Methanothermobacter marburgensis str. Marburg: one gene and its partner. The protein of the gene in region 1 binds, or shares a complex with, the protein of each later gene. Links are inferred from orthologs where the notes say so. Each region holds a gene or a part of one and is shown on either strand. Other genes may lie near its edges. The genes, in order: dph2 and MTBMA_RS07050.

Region 1 (3,152 bases):
TCACTTTTGGGTGTGAATGGGGCGTCATCTATCCCGAGAATCCTTATCTCGGATTTTATCTGCCTGAAATTACGGTTCTCCATAAAAAATAGTTAGGCGGACTCTATGAGTGACCTGAACTCATCGCATCTCTCAATTAGAGTCCCAGCTGCCTTGATGAGTGATTTCTTGGGGCTCCTTGCCCTTATGTAAAGCTGTGGTTCCCCCACTATGGGGTGGTCGATGGAGTAGGCCGCGGCCTTAACGGTTTCATCCTCCATCAGTATGCTCCTCAGTACATTGCAGAGGGTGTGTGTTTCGCCCTCGAATACTATCTCCATTTCATATCTCTTGTTAAGAATGATTTCCATTTTTCATTACCCCTTAACCTTCATAATTCGCTGATAGTTTCCTTTTTTCCCTGTTTTCACAGTTGGGACACCTCACCTCGTCCCTGCCGTTCATCTCCATGAAGTGCCTGCACCTTGTGCACATGGCCTTTATGACACCAAGGTCACGGGATGAGGTCTGGAGGTCTATACCATCAAGGCCCATAACCTTCGTAACCCTTGCCTCCACTATATCCCCTATCCTGAAGGCCTCTGTAAGTTTAGAGAGGTAGCCCTTCTTTGCCTGTGAAACATGGACGCCCCCAACAAAGTAGGTTGCAAGGGCCCTCCTGTTACCCTTGATGCTGTGTATTCTCACAAGGGCCCTCTGGCCCCTCACATCTATTACCTCTCCAATAACCCTTGAGCCTGTCCTGAGGACGGGGGGTGTGCTGAACTTTGAGATTACCTTTATGCTCTTATTCCTATCATCCCTTGCAACCTCTCCAACAACAAGGGACTTTATTTCTCCATCGTCGTCGTAGGTCCCCTCTGAGGGGAGTACCTCTTCACTTACAGCTAAAAAGTCTCCGGGAAAAACTATGTCCCCAGATTTAACTTTCATCCATTCACCTCTTGAAGGTAAAAACAATACCTCATAGTTATAGTGGGTTATGATTACTTTCTGATTATATATATGCTTTTTGTATGATAAGTTGAGGATCGATCGTTACTCACAGCGTATGGCTGTAAGATGTCAACATGGTTTTCTGCAGGATTATCCGTCTGCTTCTCAGTGAACCACCGATCCCAGGTAAGATCGTTAACATGGTTTCTGCAGGATCCAGTTAAACCATCAGTGAAGCTATTCAAGAAATTATCTCATCGAGGACGTAATCCTCCCATTCCCTTTCACCAAGGGCTATCTCAAGTTCCGATGGGTTAAGGAGTGGTCTATCATAGATCTGTGAGTCGTCAATGGCAATCCTTGGGCAAGCTGTAACCACGAACGCCTCGATCTCCCTGAATGGCAGCAGTGCCTCCGGTGATACGTTTTCAAGCAGGAAGATGAATGCATCCCTTCCAGCAGCCTCCAGCTTCCTCTTTACCTCAAGGGCCAGTTTGAATCTCCTCTGCCCCTCCTTTGATGAAACTATTATCCCCCACCTACTGGCGGAGGAGGCCCTGTTTATCCTTGCGAATCTGATCCTGAGGACCCTATCTGCGAATTCATCCAGTCTCCTTACTTCACCATGGTAGGGGTCAGCCACCACAACATCCCTTCCTGTTAAAAGTTTTATGCCCAGTGGATGGAAGTTTCCGCTTCCGATGAAGAGGTATGCATCTGCATCGGTATTTCTGATGGCTGAAAAGTTACACCCGAGTACCTGGCCCTCGGCGGTGTTTACCCCTGAGCCCTTAACAACCTCAAATCCCCTCTCCTCAAGGAAAGACGCTGCCTCATCAAGGAGGTGGAGGTGCTGTGCGGTTGTTGCAAGGCCCACCCTTTCGTGGCCATCCAGGAGACGGGCAGCATCCTCAAGGACCCCCCTTACATCAACCCCTGAACGGGCCTCGATGAATATGACGGGCACCTCATAGTCAATGGGAAATGGTGTGTGCCCGTAGTGGATTATGAGATCAGCCATGCCCTTCATCTTCCTGTCTGAAACATCACATGCTCCGAAGCATGGGTCTGCAGATATAAGAGCTGTCGCATCCGTTTCTGATTCTATAATCTCTGCAAGTTCAACAGCCCTTGTTTTAAGTCCCTCAGGAAATTGAAGTCCAACAACATCTACTTTGAGGCGTTTTATTTCCCTGATAACCCTTTCTGTTTCAAGATCATAGAGTGACATTTAATCATTCAGCCCCCATCCGGGATGTCCTCAACGGTGACCCGCCCGTCAACAACATCTGCCTTCACAAGGCTCCTTACAGTGAACCCTGTCCTCTCCTTCACCACCCTTGAGCCCTCACCCTTATCTATGACGGTTACAACGTCCACAACCTCCACTTCCATCTCCCTGAGGGCCTCGAGGACAGCCAGCAGTGTTCCGCCGGTACTCACGACGTCATCTATTACCATTACACGGTCGTCCCCATCAACACCGTTTATGTAAAGTTCTCCCTCACTGTAACCTGTCATCTGGTGGACCGCAACCTCCCCGGGGAGGCCGTACCTCCTTTTTCTCACGACAACAAAGGGTATGCGGGTTTTGAGTGATAGCACCGTGGCATGGTGTATACCCATGGCCTCAATGCACACTATCTTATCCACACTGGCCGGATCTGGGTTGAATCTTCTCACTATTTCATCTGCAATTTCCTCAAGGAGTTCAGGCTCTGTGAGTGGTATCCCATCAGTTACAGGGTTAACAAAGTAGTCATACTCCCCCTTCTTTATTACAGGGGAATTTCTGAGGCTTTCCTTTAGTTTATCAAGCATTTTTCAATCACCCGTTATGGTCTGTGAACAGTGATAATAACCGGGACTATTCAGTGTATCCACAGCGTCACAGGATACGCTTTATAAAGGATCTTAATATATAAGTTGGCCCCAACAATAGTTAATGATTACTGATCACTGCAGGTGAAACTATGCTTGGAAATCTGGGCAGGAGTCTCAGTAAAACTATGAAAAAACTGGCAGGGATGACCATAGTTGATGAGGAGGTCGTGAAGGAAGTCATTAAGGATATACAGAGGGCCCTGATCCAGTCTGACGTTAACATAAAACTTGTATTCAACCTTTCAAAATCAATAGAGGAGCGGGCTCTTAACGAGGAGCCCCCAAAGGGGATAACACCCAAGGAGCACATCATAAGCATAGTCTACGAGGAG
Region 2 (3,271 bases), 220 kb from region 1 along the record:
TGTAACCAACTGTTTTGATGAGGGCTGCAACCTCATCCTTGAGGGCGTTGAATTTTTCTTCGTCGTAGTTAACGAGGTCCATCTTGTTGATGGCCACTATGAGCTGGTTTATACCCAGTGTCCTTGATAGGAAGACGTGCTCCTTGGTCTGGGGCATTACACCGTCGTCAACTGCCACCACAAGGACTGCGGCGTCTGCCTGGGATGCACCTGTAATCATGTTCTTAACGAAGTCACGGTGTCCAGGGCAGTCCACGATGGTGAACTCATACTTGTCTGTTTCGAATTTTGCGTGTGCAAGGTCGATTGTAACTCCCCTTTCCCTTTCTTCGGAGAGCCTGTCCATGACGAACCTGAACTTGTCCTCACCGTCAGCCAGCTGCTGCTCGGCGATTGCCCCTGCCTGGAGGAGCAGGTGTCCCACTAGTGTGGATTTTCCGTGGTCTACGTGTCCAATAAACGCCAGGTTCATGTGTTCTTTTTCTTTAGCCATATTATACCTCCATATGTGATGATTTAGCCTGATCTAGATTCAACACCTACACGTGTTGTTTGTCTAAGGTAATTTCCTATATTCCTTTTAATTATATAAGTTTAATGGGGTTAACCCAGGTAGTGGTCTGCCCTGTATGGCTCAGGACTTAGACCCTTCCTGGTCCTCACTTCCCTTATTATCGCGTGCTGCAGTTCATTTGGCAGCTTCTCGAATCCAGCGTTCTCTGTTGACCAGAGACATCTTCCCTCGGTGGCTGACCTGATATCACCTGCGAATCCGAACATCTCTGCCACAGGCACCACGGATTCAACGGTTACCATGTCACCCTCCTGGGTCATGTTGACGATCTGCCCGCGCCTGTTCTGTATTTCACGGGTTGCGCTTCCCATGTAGTCCTGGGGCACGTTGATGAACACCTTCTGTATGGGTTCAAGCACTGTGGGCTCGGCAGACATCATGGCACCGAATATACCCTTCCTTATGGCGGGTAAAACCTGGGCCGGACCCCTGTGGACTGCGTCCTCGTGGATCTTGGCGTCCATGAGCTTTATCTTAACACCCATAACCTTTTCCTTGGCGATGGGGCCGTTGTCCATTGCACTTTCGAAACCATCAAGGAGGAGTTCCTTTATCTCGTCGAGGTACTGGATACCACGGGTCATGTTGATGAAGAGGTTCTTCTCATAGACGTCCCAGACCCTTCTGGCCTCTTCTTTGTCCATACCTGCCTCTATGAAGTCTTTAGAGGCTTCTTTACCCTTGACGCGGCCCTCTTTTATCTTACCTTCCTGTATCGCCTGCATCACTGATTCTTCGACGGGTTCAATTTCTATGTAGAATCTGTTGTGCTTGTTGGGCGATTTACCCTCAACCGGGCCTGCGGTTCCTGAAACCGTTTCCCTGTACACCACTATGGGCTCTGAGGTCTCTATCTCAACACCCTTCTCGTTTATCCTGTAGGCTATGATCTCAAGGTGAAGTTCACCCATACCTGATATGAGGTGCTCACCGGTCTCCTCGTTGATCTCAACCCTTACCGTTGGGTCCTCCTTACCAACCTGTCTGAGGACCTCTATGAGTTTTGGAAGGTCCTTTGTATTCTTGGCCTCAACCGCAACTGTAACCACAGGTTCTGATATGTGCTCGAGGCCCTCGAAGGCCTTTATCTTCCTTCCTGTGTCACAGATGGTTTCACCTGCAACAGCATTTTTGGCACCGGTTATTGCGACTATGTTACCTGCAGGAACCTTGTCGGTGTTGACCCTCTCGGGTCCCATGTAGACACCGACCTGCTGGACACGTGCCTTGCTGTGTGAACCAACAAGGAAGACCTCGCTTCCCTTCTCTATTGTACCACCGTAGACACGTCCGGTTGCAACTTCCCCTGCATGTTTGTCTATACTGACATCTGTAACCATAACCGCAAGGGGACCGTCAGGGTCTGTTTTGAGCATGGCCTGTCCTTCCTCGCTTTCAAGGTCCCCTGACCATATGATGGGCACCCTGTATGCCTGGGACTTGGCAGGGCTTGGGAGGTGCTCAACCACCATTCCCAGGAGCACCTGGTGGAGGGGTACCTTCTGGGCGAGTTCCTTCTGGTTGTCATCCGTACAGTACTGGTAGATGTCGTTGAAGTTTATACCTGTCTCCTGCATTATAGGGACGTTTATGGCCCAGTTGTGGTATGCTGAACCGAAGGCAACGCTTCCATCCTCCACACGGACCTGCCATTTTTCCCTGAATTCCTCAGGGGCCATGTTCTTGATGAGTTTGTTTGCGTTGGCAATGATCTTTATGAACCTCTCCTGGAGCTCACTGGCGTCCAGTTTGAGTTCATTTATGAGCCTGTCAACCTTGTTGATGAAGAGGACGGGTCTAACGTTTTCCTTGAGGGCCTGTCTGAGCACGGTTTCTGTCTGGGGCATTATACCCTCAACTGCGCATACGACAACAACGGCACCGTCCACAGCCCTCATGGCCCTTGTAACGTCACCCCCGAAGTCCACGTGACCCGGGGTGTCTATGAGGTTGATGAGGTATTCTTCTCCGTCATAGGAGTGGACCATTGAAACGTTTGCAGCGTCAATGGTTATCCCCCTTGCCTGTTCCTGTTCGTCGAAGTCAAGGAAACGCTGATCCCCTGCCAGTTCGGCGGAGATCATCCCTGCACCAGCCAGGAGGTTGTCTGAGAGGGTTGTTTTACCATGGTCTATGTGCGCCACTATACCGATGTTACGGATGTATTCCGGCTGGTACATGAGCTCCTTAATCTTGCTAATCATTTTTGCACGTCTGCTCACTAAAACCACCTGTAAGTTTAATGTGCGGATCTGGCTATCCTTTCTTTCTCTTCCTTCTTCTGGATTGCGAAGCTTCTGGTGTCGTACTCTGCAGCCAGCATTATCTCGTTTGCCAGGCACTCCTCTATGGATTTCTTGTTCTTGAATGCCGCCTGCATTGCACCCTTGGTTATGAATCCGAGGGACAGGTCCACCCTTCTCTGTGGGGATATGTCAACCGCAACCTGGTAACCTATACCACCGTACTTGATCCTTGTGGTCTCCTCCCGTGGGGAGGTGTTTTCAACGGCCTTTACAAGGATCTGGACCGGGTTCTCCTTGGTCCTCCGGTTTATGATTTCAAAGGCCTCCTTCACTATCTTGTAGGCCTTGTTCTTTTTACCTGAGTTCCTCTCGGTCCTCATAACCTTGTTTATCAGTCTCTCAACTATTGAAACCTTTGATTTTGCAAACTGCCTCTTAACGTGTCTTCCCA

Evidence for each region.
Region 2: the proteins of dph2 (region 1) and MTBMA_RS07050 are in contact, whole or in part, in a crystal structure (PDB 6Q2D), measured with the Methanobrevibacter smithii proteins. The link is inferred for Methanothermobacter marburgensis str. Marburg from one-to-one orthologs. Residues at the interface, in WP_011954460.1 of Methanobrevibacter smithii: Met1, Met3, Tyr4, Pro28, Glu29, Gly30, Leu31, Met33, Phe58, His80, Thr124, Gln126, Ser179, Gly180, Asn181, Phe182, His183, Leu185, Tyr201, Asn202, Phe211, Ile215, Arg291, Asp295, Asp296, Gln298, Met299; in WP_011954157.1 of Methanobrevibacter smithii: Pro482, Asn483, Lys484, His485, Tyr553, Asp555, Glu556, Glu559, Leu560, Leu591, His592, Glu593, Asp594, Ala595, Val596, His597, Arg598, Gly599, Pro600.

What each region holds. Positions count from the first base shown.
Region 1 is NC_014408.1:1,547,926-1,551,077, forward strand. The notes cover bases 173-2,996. They hold dph2 (diphthamide biosynthesis enzyme Dph2), read right to left. Parts: upstream 2,168-2,996; coding sequence 1,178-2,167; downstream 173-1,177. Other genes in these bases: MTBMA_RS08320 (DNA-directed RNA polymerase subunit L), read right to left, coding at 173-350; MTBMA_RS08325 (exosome complex RNA-binding protein Csl4), read right to left, coding at 364-933; hpt (hypoxanthine/guanine phosphoribosyltransferase), read right to left, coding at 2,176-2,757; MTBMA_RS08340 (signal recognition particle protein Srp54), read left to right, coding at 2,910-2,996. Outside these bases: MTBMA_RS08315 (endonuclease dU), read right to left, coding at 1-83; more of MTBMA_RS08320, read right to left, coding at 93-172; more of MTBMA_RS08340, read left to right, coding at 2,997-3,152. UniProt on the Methanocaldococcus jannaschii protein: Catalyzes the first step of diphthamide biosynthesis, i.e. the transfer of the 3-amino-3-carboxypropyl group from S-adenosyl-L-methionine (SAM) to the C2 position of the imidazole ring of the target histidine residue in translation elongation factor 2 (EF-2).
Region 2 is NC_014408.1:1,327,687-1,330,957, reverse strand. What follows is about bases 201-3,143. They hold MTBMA_RS07050 (elongation factor EF-2), read right to left. Parts: upstream 2,797-3,143; coding sequence 604-2,796; downstream 201-603. Other genes in these bases: rpsG (30S ribosomal protein S7), read right to left, coding at 2,814-3,143; tuf (translation elongation factor EF-1 subunit alpha), read right to left, coding at 201-493. Outside these bases: more of tuf, read right to left, coding at 1-200; more of rpsG, read right to left, coding at 3,144-3,271. UniProt on the Methanocaldococcus jannaschii protein: Catalyzes the GTP-dependent ribosomal translocation step during translation elongation.